DNA from 2 places in the Halobacillus sp. KGW1 genome. Region 2 is predicted to be linked to the other one. Evidence: riboswitches for the same ligand, from Rfam matches in the RefSeq annotation. Region 2 holds a riboswitch; the other holds the start of a gene.
The links. A riboswitch is a leader RNA that binds a small molecule or an ion and turns the genes downstream of it on or off. The one in region 2 is predicted to bind thiamine pyrophosphate.

Region 1: it holds a riboswitch for thiamine pyrophosphate, as region 2 does, so the genes downstream of both, thiW (energy coupling factor transporter S component ThiW) here and AXG56_RS06080 (YkoF family thiamine/hydroxymethylpyrimidine-binding protein) in region 2, are expected to answer to the same signal.

Annotation. Positions count from the first base shown of each region.
Region 1 is NZ_LSOC01000003.1:910,871-916,985, forward strand. It holds gene thiM (hydroxyethylthiazole kinase) at 1-295, opposite strand, end outside; gene thiD (bifunctional hydroxymethylpyrimidine kinase/phosphomethylpyrimidine kinase) at 292-1,098, opposite strand; gene tenA (thiaminase II) at 1,095-1,781, opposite strand; TPP riboswitch at 1,824-1,927, opposite strand; gene thiW (energy coupling factor transporter S component ThiW) at 1,933-2,421, opposite strand; TPP riboswitch at 2,508-2,618, opposite strand; gene AXG56_RS13540 (DUF3221 domain-containing protein) at 2,718-3,233, shown strand; gene AXG56_RS13545 (Fic family protein) at 3,261-3,803, opposite strand; gene AXG56_RS13550 (hypothetical protein) at 3,853-4,032, opposite strand; gene AXG56_RS13555 (Ku protein) at 4,132-4,968, opposite strand; gene ligD (DNA ligase D) at 5,080-6,115, shown strand, end outside.
Region 2 is NZ_LSOC01000002.1:1,044,286-1,050,400, reverse strand. It holds gene AXG56_RS06105 (peroxiredoxin family protein) at 1-26, opposite strand, end outside; gene AXG56_RS06100 (alpha/beta family hydrolase) at 226-951, shown strand; gene AXG56_RS06095 (energy-coupling factor transporter transmembrane protein EcfT) at 1,053-1,790, opposite strand; gene AXG56_RS06090 (ABC transporter ATP-binding protein) at 1,777-3,402, opposite strand; gene AXG56_RS06085 (ECF transporter S component) at 3,402-3,980, opposite strand; gene AXG56_RS06080 (YkoF family thiamine/hydroxymethylpyrimidine-binding protein) at 3,977-4,576, opposite strand; TPP riboswitch at 4,671-4,770, opposite strand; gene AXG56_RS06075 (PH domain-containing protein) at 4,909-5,340, shown strand; gene AXG56_RS06070 (GNAT family N-acetyltransferase) at 5,360-5,836, shown strand; gene AXG56_RS06065 (GNAT family N-acetyltransferase) at 5,833-6,115, shown strand, end outside.

The DNA of each region.
Region 1 (6,115 bases), on a different contig from region 2:
GATACTTGGTCGCCCCTACCCCGACGGGATCGAGAACGACAGGAATACCTTTCTCATTAGCGGCTCTTCCTGCCAAGATCATGGATTCCACCTGGTAATCATTCAATGTTCCGATATTCAACAACACCCCGTCTGCCAACATCGCTACGTCCGCCGCTTCCTGATGGGCGGCTGCCATGATTGGCGAAGACCCGAAAGCAAGCGCACCGTTCGCTGTGAAATGGACGACCACTTGGTTCGTGATGTGATGAATCAGCGGCCGCTTTTCTCTTACTTTTTCTATGATGGTGTTCATCCTTTCATCGTCTCCTTCCTGGTGGCAAAATGATTGGTGGGTCCGCTTCCTGCTCCCAGGTCAAAGGAGTAACGAATGGCTTCGGTAACAAAGTACTTACTTTTACGGACGGCTTCTTTCAACGTATCGCCCCGGCTTAAGTATGCCGTGATCGCAGCCGAATACGTACAACCGGTGCCATGGGTGTTATTCGTATCGATTCGCTCTGCTTCCAAAACGGTCATCTCGTTTCCATCATATAAATAATCGACCGCATGACCTCTCAGATGACCTCCTTTGACAAGTGCTGCACCAGCTCCATAAACCTCGACAAGTTCTTCCGCTGCCTTTTTCATAGCTTCTTCCGTCTCTATCACCTTACCGGTCAAATACTCCGCTTCCGGTATGTTCGGTGTTACGAGCGTTGTTAAAGGAACAAGCTCTTTCCTGAGATAATCCCTCGCCTTTTCCTCAATTAAAGGATCGCCGCTCGTTGCTACCATCACAGGGTCCATGACGTATGCAGCCTCTGTTTCCTTCAGCCATTGTTTAAGGACCTCCATCATATCGATAGTTGCCACCATACCTGTTTTCAGTGCATCGATCGGCATATCGTCTGATACTGCATAGAGCTGCTGCTTCAGCATCGTGACCGGAAGATGATGAACCGCAGATACGCCGGTCGTATTCTGAGCGACTACCGAAGTGACGACGCTCATCCCATAACTTTGAAGCTCTTGAAACGTCTTTAAATCCGCCTGGATACCCGCACCGCCGCTTGGATCCGTTCCGGCAATGGTAAGAGCACACTTCACTCGGTTCATCGGTAAACCCCCTCAGCTACGGGCCATTCCTCGACGGTATAGGCCATTTCCCAGAAGGATAATTCCAGCTGGCAGCTCTTTCGGAAAGCTTCACGCATCTTATTCTTCTCCTCGTCTGAAGCTTGCTCTGCATAGGCATCAAGCTTCTCGCAAAGCTGTCCTGTCAATCCGCCTATTTCTTCCTCTGCATAGAAATCGATCCAATCAAAGAACGGATGATTTTCGTCCGGTTGATAGGCTTTCGTTAGTTCTTTACCGATTTCGAGATATGTCCAGGGGCATGGAAGTAAGGCGGCAATAATTTCTCCAATACTGCCCATATGCGCATGGTAGAGCATATGTTTAATATAGTGGTCCGCTGTCGGTGGCAGCGGGTAACCCTGCAGTTCCTCATATTCTTTACCGATATATCGGCACAGGTTGTTATGGGGATGCACTTCACTGTGGAGCACAAAGTTGATCTGGTCATTGAAGAGCTCAATATCTTCTCTTTTTGGTGATTTGGAAACAGCAATGCCGTACACATGCATAAATGCATTCAAATATTCAAAGTCCGCTTTCACATAATGAGCGACAGCTTCTTTCGGAAGTTCTCCTTTTCCGAGACCTTCAACAAATGGATGGTGAAAAATAGCTTCAAACACGTCCTGATTTTCTTTTCTTAATTGAGTGGAGAATGACATAGTGGTGCCTCCCTGAGTTATTCGGAAGCTACTAGAGGATTGCAGAGGTCCAGACTACTTCCCTACGCTGGTACGAACCAGATCAGGTGTTGAGGGACAAAGGATAATCCTTATCTCAGCGATAATTCGCGCCCCTAGCAGTTTCCGTGTATTATGGTTGTAATAGAAGTTGTTCTGCTTTGATACGTGACAGCACAAACCAGCCGATGGCAGCTCCTGACAGACTGCTGATGAAGAAAGAAGGAACAAAGGCAAACGCTCCGGCCGCACTGCCCATGATGAATCCAGCCAGCGGAACGGCGAGTAATGCTCCAATGATTCCAGTTCCAATCACCTCGCCGACTACAGCTGCCCCTTTCCGTTTGTATATCCGATAAAACAAACCAGCAAATAATGCTCCGACCATTCCACCAGGAAAAGCCAACAGTGTTCCTAGCCCTAAAAGAAATCGCAGCAGGCCGATGCAGAAAGCAATGGCAGCAGCAGGCAGCGGTCCAAGCATCACAGCAGCCATGACATTTACCGCATGTTGGACAGGATATGCCTTCGCGATGCCTGCCGGGAACCAGAGCAGCTGTGCTCCGAATGTTCCAATGGCAACAAACAGTGCCATAATAGTCAATAAACGTGTACGGTTCAATACATTCCCCCCTTCCATAAGAAAATAAAAAAGCCAGGTCCTGGAGAGGACCTGACTTGGATCATAGACAGTCGATGAATAACTATTCGTTCGTCTGACTACTTCCCTCCGCTGGTATTAACCAGATCAGGTTCATAAGAGTCGAAAAGCTTTACGCTTTCCTCTCAGCCTGTAACAAGGCCCCCCTAGTAGTTGAATCGTACTATTTGCTTGGTTGAGTCTTATGATAACAAAGTTCGTATCTTCTGTCATGTGCAATATTCTGAATAATATCTGTATTCGAGAGGAGAATGACAATGAGAAACATCTGGACAATGATGGGGGCCGCTTGTTTGATTCTTTTGGCGGGGTGCAGTTCTGCACCAGCCGGCTCGGATTATGAGGAAACGGAAGCAGAGGCGCCTCCGGAGCAAGCAGAAATCAGCGGATATGTGATGGAACAGGAAGGATCCAGTATCCTTGTCGTCACTCCGACTACAGAGTCAGAAGAAAAAGGGCGGGCGATGTGGGTGTCTGAAGCTCCGGACAACGAATGGACAGGTAAATATGTAGATGTTTGGACAGACGGCCCCATTAAAGAAAGTTTTCCAGAACAGGCACCTGCCGATAAGGTTTCCGAAGTGGAGATGAGTGAAGTAGAAGGGGCCCGATTGACGACCTCCGAAGCCTTGGCTTCCGCTCTAACCGATGTAGAAGATGACAAAATTGTCGCCGTGGCGGAAATTCTATTTGATGAAGACGATGACCAGTGGCAGATTGTTCTTAAGGAAAACGAAGGACCGGAGAAGGAAGTGCTTGTAGAAGATGAATAAAAAGCCGGGGATTCCCCCGGCTTTTGCTCATTTGGCAAGTGGAACAAGCGACGCTTGGATAACCGAATAAAGACTGCTGATATCCTTGACTGAATCGATGCTCGCTTGAAAGACCTCCTCTTTCGGTACACAGGACCAATCCAGATGGTAGCCGGCTTCCAAGGCGATTGTGCGGATGAACTCACGCAAGCTCCGACCATTTCCTTCCCGAAACGGATGAAGGACGTTCAACTCCGCCATATAGTGAGCCAGTTTCCGTGCTAAGTCCTCTTTGTCCATCCCTGCCCACTCTTCCTTCATTAGAGAATCAAAGATCGGGACAGAAGCTTCCTGAATGAAGCGGGCCTGCGCAAAAGAAAACCCGTCCTTCGTGATATTCTCTGTCCTGATATTGCCCGCAAAAGGATAAAGGTCGGAAAATAAACGGGCGTGAATACGTTGCAAATGTCTGAGGTCGAAGTCCCCTTCCACAGGCTTTTCCTGCAGTTCCGACAAACGCTGGGTGGCAAGGATCGCCTCCATATACTCCAGCTGCTTGTCGTCCATAAGGTCATAGTGATTAATCAGCACATCAGTCCCTGCATAACAATAGCGGGAGGATTCACCCCCATACCTGGAACTAGGCATGGCGGGACAATTCCAAAGCCCGCTTGACGAATTCTTTATGGGATATGGCTCCTGTAAGACACTTCTTAACTAATGATTCCTGCTTCTTATTCAAGCTGAACCCTTCAATAGCCATAGACGCTTTCGCAGAACGCATCAAATGCTCTGCCTGTTCTTCTGTCCGAACACTCATTCTTTCCCCTCCGAACCACATGTATCTACTATATATTATACTACAACGCCTCTTAATAATACAGTCAAAACGTTCGACAAACCCTTGTCACATAAGGGATTATGACGTCTTCTTCTTAGTGGAGGCAGTCGTTTTTCGTTTCGTTGTTTTTTTCTTCTTCGCGCCTTTGGTCCGCTCCAACGATTTCTCCAGAGCTTCCATCAAATCGGTGACATTGTCCGGTTTTTGTTTGTCTGCTGCCGTCGTAACCTCTTCGTTGTTCTTCTTCGCCTCAATCAAGTCCATCAACGCGGTTCGGTATTCGTCCGTATATTTTCCCGGATCAAATGTTTCGGTCAATTGATCGATCAATGTCACTGCGGTACTAAGCTCTTTCTTTCCTAAATCCGCCTCTGCCGGCACATTCGGGACATCCTGTACGTTTCTTACTTCGTCCGGGAAATGGATCGTTTCCATGAGCAATGTATTTTCATAAACACGAACAACCGCCAGCTGTTCCTTGGATCGAATAATAATTTTTGCTACACCTATTTTCCCCGTATCGGACAGAGCTTGGCGTAACAACCCGTAAGCTTTCGATCCCCCTTCATTGGGCGATATAAAATAGCTTCGTTCAAAATAAATCGGATCGATTTCCTCCAACTTGACGAAGTCGAGGATTTCGACCGCCTTATCCTCCTGCTCCTTCTTCAGCTGTTCCAAATCCTCTTCATCCAACACCACGAATTTGTTCTTGGCATATTCATAGGCTTTCACAATTTCTTCCTGGCTGATTTCCTCTTCACATACCGGACAGCGTTTTTTGTATTCCACCGGTGTCTTACATTCTTTGTGAAGCTGCCTTAGCTTAATATCCTTGTTCTCCGTCGCTGCATGAAGCTTGATCGGAATATTGACGAGACCGAAGCTGATGGTTCCTTTCCACATCGTATGCATAGTTCTCGACTCCTTTTTCTCCTAGCATTCACGACAGGTCGGTAAAATATGTTCGCCGGCTGTGGGTAAACTAAGCAGCATATAAAAAAGGAGCGGGTGTCTTTGAAACCGATGCTATTGACTGCTGCAGAAGATTTGCCGACCGGACCGGATTGGATTTATGAAGTGAAGTATGACGGCTTCCGCTGTCTCCTCCATGCTTCGGAGGACGGGATAAAGCTATGGAGTAGAAACGGCAAGGACTTGAGTGGCCGCTTCCCGGAGATATGCGGACTTGTTCCCCCAGCCGACTCGCTCCCCTTCACGATTGACGGGGAACTCGTCATCCGTAACACACGGTGGCAGACAAACTTCTCTCGCTTGCAGACGAGAGGACGGTTAAAGAAGGAAGCTGTAATAGCCAGGGCCGCCCGGGAAAGGCCGTGTACATTTGTCGCATTTGATCATTTGACGGGGGGGAAACAGAGATTGGAAGAACGAAAGCGAAGCCTGTACGCTCTCGTTCAAACCATCCAGCATCCTCACATCGTGCTTTCAGAAGTACACACCAGCCTAGAAAAGATAAAAGCATTAGTATTGCTTCACAGGGCGGAAGGGATTGTCGCAAAACACAAGAAGAGCTTTTACAGCGAAGGGGAGCGGTCCAAGCAATGGTTGAAATGGAAGAACTTCCGCAGCGTTTCCGGCTGTCTGACAGCCTATGATCCGGCCAACGGCTACTATGACGTCACTCTCAAGGAGGAGACGTTGGGAAAGTTCAAAAATGGGCTGTCTGTCGAAGAAGCAGAAACACTTCAGATGTTTTTTAAAAGTAACGGAGAAAATCAGGCCGGGAAATGGCATGTAACTCCAAGCGTCTGCGCGGATATCCATTGCCTTGATGCAGCGGATGGGGAAATGCGCGAACCTGTTTTTCACCGATTCCGCTTTGATCTGACACCGGAGAACTGCACAAAAGAGAAGATGGAGTGGGACCTTTCCCTCTATCCTGAAGAAGTACCTGTCACGAACTCGGATAAACAGCTGTGGAAGAACGTCAGTAAGAAACAATACTTTCAATATATCCGTCATATCGCACCTTACATGCTGCCATTCTTAGCGGAGAAGAAATTGACAGTAATCCGCTGTCCGGACGGGATTACTGCTG
Region 2 (6,115 bases):
GGATCTCCAAGGGTGATATCAGCCATATGGTGACCTCCTTTATGATTCATTGCATCTCTTACCAAACGTATGCGGCTCCTTGTTCAGTGGTTCTTAAAATAATGGATCATCCATAAGCATAACCAATTGGGGTTAATATCAAACCATCTTCCAACTGGACAATCTCCATCTATATCTTATAGAATCATTCTATTAATCCAAGGTACAGATGAAGGTGGAGGGTATATGAAGAAAAGGTGGAAATATATTGGTATTAGTCTTCTTGTCTTAGCTGCAGCTGGAGTAGCAGCTTTTCTGATTTGGACACAGCAGACATATAAAGCATCTCCGGAATTGAAAGAAAGGACGGAAATTCCGTCCCGTATAGATGGGTGGATCACTTACATTCCGCAAGGTGCCGTCAAAGGAGGAATCGTCCTTTATCCAGGAGCGAAAGTAGAGCCGGAAGCATACAGCTATATTGCCGAAAATTTAGCAGATGATGGATATGTAACAGGAATTCCTGAAGTCACCCTTAATCTTGCCATGTTGGACAGCGATAAAGCAGAGCAATTGATCGATGACTATCCGAATGTTAAGCACTGGTATGTTGGCGGTCATTCCCTTGGGGGGGTCGCAGCTGCATCTTTTGCCTCCAGGAATATGAATGAGGTCGACGGGTTAATTTTACTGGCCTCCTACCCTGCCGGAGATGATTTGTCCGGAACTGACTTTCCCATCCTTTCGATATACGGGGAGAGGGATGGACTGACGACGCTTGATAAGGTCGAAGAGACAAAACAGCTGCTTTCCAATCAGACGACTTGGAAGGAAATACCTGGTGGTAATCACGGTCAGTTTGGTGTTTACGGTCCTCAAAAAGGAGATAAGGAAGCTGAAATAACCGTATGGGAGCAGCAGGACATCATTATAAACGATATGACGGACTGGATACAGGACATGGAAGAGTAAGCAAATGCATGTCCCAACCAGGAAATATAACACTAAAGAAAATCCGAACAGACCTGAATTGGTCGTTCGGATTTTCTTTAGGAGTGGGAATGATCATTTACCTATATGAGAATCGATCCCATAAGGATGGCCGTCATGAGGAGCGGAAACATCCAATCTTTCTTACGGATAGTCATGGGTCTGTAAAAGGTACGATTCCAACTACCTGTAAACCCTTTGGATTCCATTGCGACAGCCGTACGTTCTGCCTTTCGGATGGCTCCTGCTAGTAGAGGTATGAGATAACGTTGGTATTGCATCCATCTTCCTTGCAGGCTGGAAGCGTATTCGATGCCCCGGATCCGGTGGGCTGCACGGATTTGTTGGAATTCGTCCTTCATCATGGGAAGAAAGCGGTAGCCTGCCAAAATGCCATAGGCGAGTTTTGGTGGCAGCCGAAGCTGCTGCATCAAGCTTAATAAAAACTCCACCATATTTGTCGTAAAGACAAACAATAAGGAAAGCGATGCAAATGCGATGATGCGGAAGGATAAAGATAATGCCATTAGCCAATCTTCTTTTGGGACGACCCATCCGAACAAGGAAACCGTTTCCTTAGCATCTGCAGGAACGTCCGCGAATGCGATGGTTGTCCATAACATCCCAAAGGCGAAGATGGAAAATATCATTAAATAGATCACATACAACTTCTTATTTACATTTCCGAACAAAAAAGTGACGGCAATTGTTGCAGCAGAGAAAACCGCCGGGGTGACAGGATCGTATCGTAAAGCCAGCACGAAGACAACGGCGAGGATCGTCAATGCTTTCACTGTCGGGTTAACGTTATGAAAAGACATGAGTCCGCTCCTTTGCGTCCCTTGAGGATGTCAGTTGCAGCCTCGGGGGTGTTTCCAAATGGTAATCTTCCAATGATTCTATTTCCCATAGTTCTTCCGTAGGTCCGTCCCATTGAATACCGCCTTCCTGGATAACGATGGTCCTTGTTGCAAAACGGTCGACAAGCTCCATGTCATGAGTGATCATGATGATGGAGGTGCCCTGGTCGTGTTTTTCTTTCAGGATCTGCATAAGACTTTCGGTAGAACCAGCATCCTGACCGAATGTCGGCTCGTCCAAAATAAGTAGATTGACATCCAAAACGAGCATGGTGGCGACACTGAGTCTCCGTTTCTGTCCTTGACTCAAAAGGAATGGATGAGAATGTTCCAAGCCTTCCAATTGACAGAGTAGAAGCGTCTTCCGGACTATTTCCTTCGTCTCTTGTTCATCCATTTCTCGCTCTTTCAAACTGTAGGACACTTCCTCAAATACAGAATCTGTTATGAATTGGTGTTCGGGATTTTGAAAAACATAACCGATTTCGCGGCGAAGAAGCTTCTCTTTCCAGCGTGTGATCGATCTTCCTTTGAAAGCAACATCTCCGTTGGACGGCTTTATAATACCCGCTAAAAGCTTGGAAAGACTGCTTTTTCCACTTCCGTTCGCTCCAACGACGGCCACCCATTCCTCAGGATGGATATCCAAATGGATATTATGAAGGACTTCTTTCCATGCCACGTTATTTGCTGACAATAGCGTTCCCTCAGTCGCCGGCTTTTTTATTTCGGGAGCTGGTAAAGGAATTGGCAGCGATACATACTCATCTATGCTCAGCGGTAGCTTTCCCTTCCATCCAAGAGCCATGGCAGTGCGGGCAGAGTAGGGGAGCCAGACGCCTTCTTTCATCAAGGTAGGCCCATAGGTTTTCAAATTTTTCAGAAGTGGTCCCTCACTAAACATATGTCCATCTTTCTCAAGGACGATTACGCGTGTAAGAAGAGAAAGCCAGCCTTCCAACCGGTGTTCGATGACTACTAAAGTCAGTTTACGCTTACGCTTTATTTCTGAGAGGATCTCGATGAATTCTCTAGCCGAAACCGGGTCCAGATTCGCTGTTGGTTCATCTAATATCAGCACATCCGGCTCCATTACGAGTGTACAGGCAAGAGCCAGTTTCTGCTTCTGGCCGCCGGAAAGGACGTGGATTTTTTCTTTCTTGTATTGTTCCAGACCAACCCAGGAGAGCGCCTGTTCGATAAGATCCTGCATTTGCGAAGGAGGTACGGCTAAATTCTCAAGACCAAAAGCTACTTCCTCCTCTACTGTAAGCATACAAAACTGCGTTTCAGGATCCTGAAATACGACGCCTACTTTTTTTGCTGCTTCTCCCGGTTTATAGGTGCACGCATCTTTTCCTGCTATCTTGACGGTACCGGTCATGGTGCCGTCAAGTTCTTCAGGATAAAGTCCCGTCAGGCAATGCACCAGGGAACTTTTTCCCGAGCCACTTGGACCAAGTACCAAAACGCTGTCTCCTTGTGCGACATTTAAGTTTATATCCTTAAGTACCGGCTGCGGGTGTTGGTCATAAGTCAACGATAAATGGTCAACTTCAAAAATCATTTTCATTATGCCGCCCGCTTCCTACGACGTTCTTTACCCAGAGCAAATCCTGACAGCACTCCTGTTTTGGCAAGGGCATCGGCAATTGCTTTTCCTGCCAGCCCGGAGATGAGAGCTCCACTTAGAAGTCTAATGATGAACATAGCTGCTACGTAATCCGTACTTAAGGCGCTGTACCCCAGGCGGAAATATTCCCAGAAAAAGCTGAACACGGCAGCCATCATACCGGAGAGCATAAGTGTAAGGAGTTGGTAACTCTTATAACGGGTGATGGCGAAGGCGGTCTCTGCCCCAAGTCCTTGAATGACGCCTGTCAAAATGAGCATCGGTCCGGACGCATTCCCGAGCAGCATTTCCACAGTGGCGGCAATGGTTTCCGATAAGAATGCAGCGCCTGGTTTCCTTAGTATGTAGGCGGCGATAATGGAGACAATGAACCATATTCCATATATGAAGTCATATCCAATCGGACCCATTAATCCGGACAGAACTTTGCCTACAGGTAGAAAAGCTAAGTAAACAACAGCGAATACGACGGCAAGTACAGACATGACGACGATTTCTTTTAATTTCCAGTTCTTCATTCCTCCTCCTCCTTTTTAGATGGGCTGTTTGCAGAAATGCTCACAGTCATCACGGTGTGGGAGGATCCACCGGCTTCTGTTTCCTTAAACACGTTTTCCAAACCGTGAAAGATGTCGTGGATATCCCCCTCCAGCCTGGTGGAATAGTGGGCAGGTGTTACAGAAATGCCTTGTTCTCTCATCCTTTCAATCTTTTCGTAAATCGTTTCCATATACTTACCTCCACCTAAAGGGTATAGAGAAAACTTAGCTGTCACCGCCTGTTTGACAGCTGCTGTATTCCTGTTCATCACGTTAGATGTTTCATCCAGGTACACATCACCAGTAGGATCGCCCGGGCAGCCGATGGAAAACGTCCCCTGAAATGCGGCATGAACCCCTGTGACGGCGGTATGGTGAAAGACGGCTTTGGCTACGTCAAAGACGTGTTCCAAGCGTCCGCGAACCGTCGTCGTAACATGATCCGTTTTCATCCATACTTTGGATGTGTCGGTCTGTTGAAGGCTTGTCATGATCATATCCTGAAAGTCATTACACATAGGATGGACAGAAAAAGAGCAGCCGGCAATTTTTGAATTTCCACATACTTGAGTCATTTAATTTCCTCCTTTTTTAAACACAAAAAAACTGCATTCCATGGGAATGCAGTCCAACAATCGAAAAGAAAAGCCAAAAAAGAAGTCTGATCGCGAGAGTCAGGCTGCACTTCCCCACGCTAGTATTATCTAGTTCGGGTGCTAAGGGTCGGATAAACCTCTCAGCCGCAAATGCAGCTCCCCCAGTGCAAGTTCCACGTTATGCAGTTGTCTTGGATGCCTTCATCTTAGCGAATATTTTAATTTTTGTAAATGGTTGTTTTTCTTGAAACGTATGCAGGGGTCCGGTCGTAGAATGTAGTAGTATAAAATTTCCATAAAGGAGAGATGGTATGAGCAATCAGCAATCCCTTCGATTCACGTCAAAGAAAAGCAAGTGGTTATCCGTCTTCTTGGTTCTGGTAATGGGAGTGGTACTTATTGATGCGATAGGCGGCCTGGAGTGGGGGGTATTTATGATTCCCGGCCTTTCGAATTCTTACATTGCCAAGGTGATCTTTGCAGTTGTTATAAGTGCGCTCGTCGGCTGGATATATTTTGGGACACGATATATCATCGATCACGAGGAGTTGAAAATCGTCTACGGTCCTTTCCGGAAGCGTGTACCGCTTGACCAAATCAGGAGAGTGGAGGAAGTGAAAGATATACTTCAGGCACCTGCCCTTTCCTTTGACCGCCTGGAAATTCACTATGGAACAGCGGAGTCCATTAAAGTATCCCCGAAAAATAAATCGCTGTTTCTGAAGGAGATTGGGAGTAGATGAGAAAGTACGGAGCACTTTCATGAATATATACAAAAAACAGGAGACAGCTAAGGGAAAGTGGGATTCCTTTTTTAAGGATAACTGGGACAGTCCATATATGATCGTATCAAGCGGGATCTACGATTGCAGGAAGTTAGATGGGTTCACATATGTGGGGGAAAAAGCAGAAATTATCGGTCTCATCACATACGTGGAGAGTGAGGAGGAAGTGGAAATCGTATCTCTGGACAGCTTGAGGGAAGGAAGAGGGATAGGTTCTCTTCTGATTGATAGAGTCGAGAGTGTTGCAGATGGTCGAAGGATTAAGGTAATCACGACGAATGAAAATATTCATGCTATCCGTTTCTATCAGCGCAGAGGCTTCCGATTGAAGTCCGTCGTTAGAGGAGCGGTTGAAAAAGCGAGATTAGTAAAACCATCCATCCCCCGCTTTTCTTCTACAGGGATACCAATTTTGGATGAAATCGTTTTGGTGAAAGGAGATGGGGAAAGATGAGTGAAATGACTCTGGTGAAGCCTGCCTTGAAGTGGAAGGATGCTTACATAAATTATTATAAGGAATGGCTGGAAAGTGGAGAAACGATGATACCATGGGTCATAGAGAAAGATCCGTATGCTTTTGACGAGATGATAGAATTCCTGGAAAATAATGAACGAGGAGTCTATCTTCCTCCCGGGTGGGTACCGGACACCACCTATTGGATGATGGATAAACAAGAACGAATAATCGGTGTTACCAACATACGCCACAAATTGACAGATCGTCTGAGAAAAG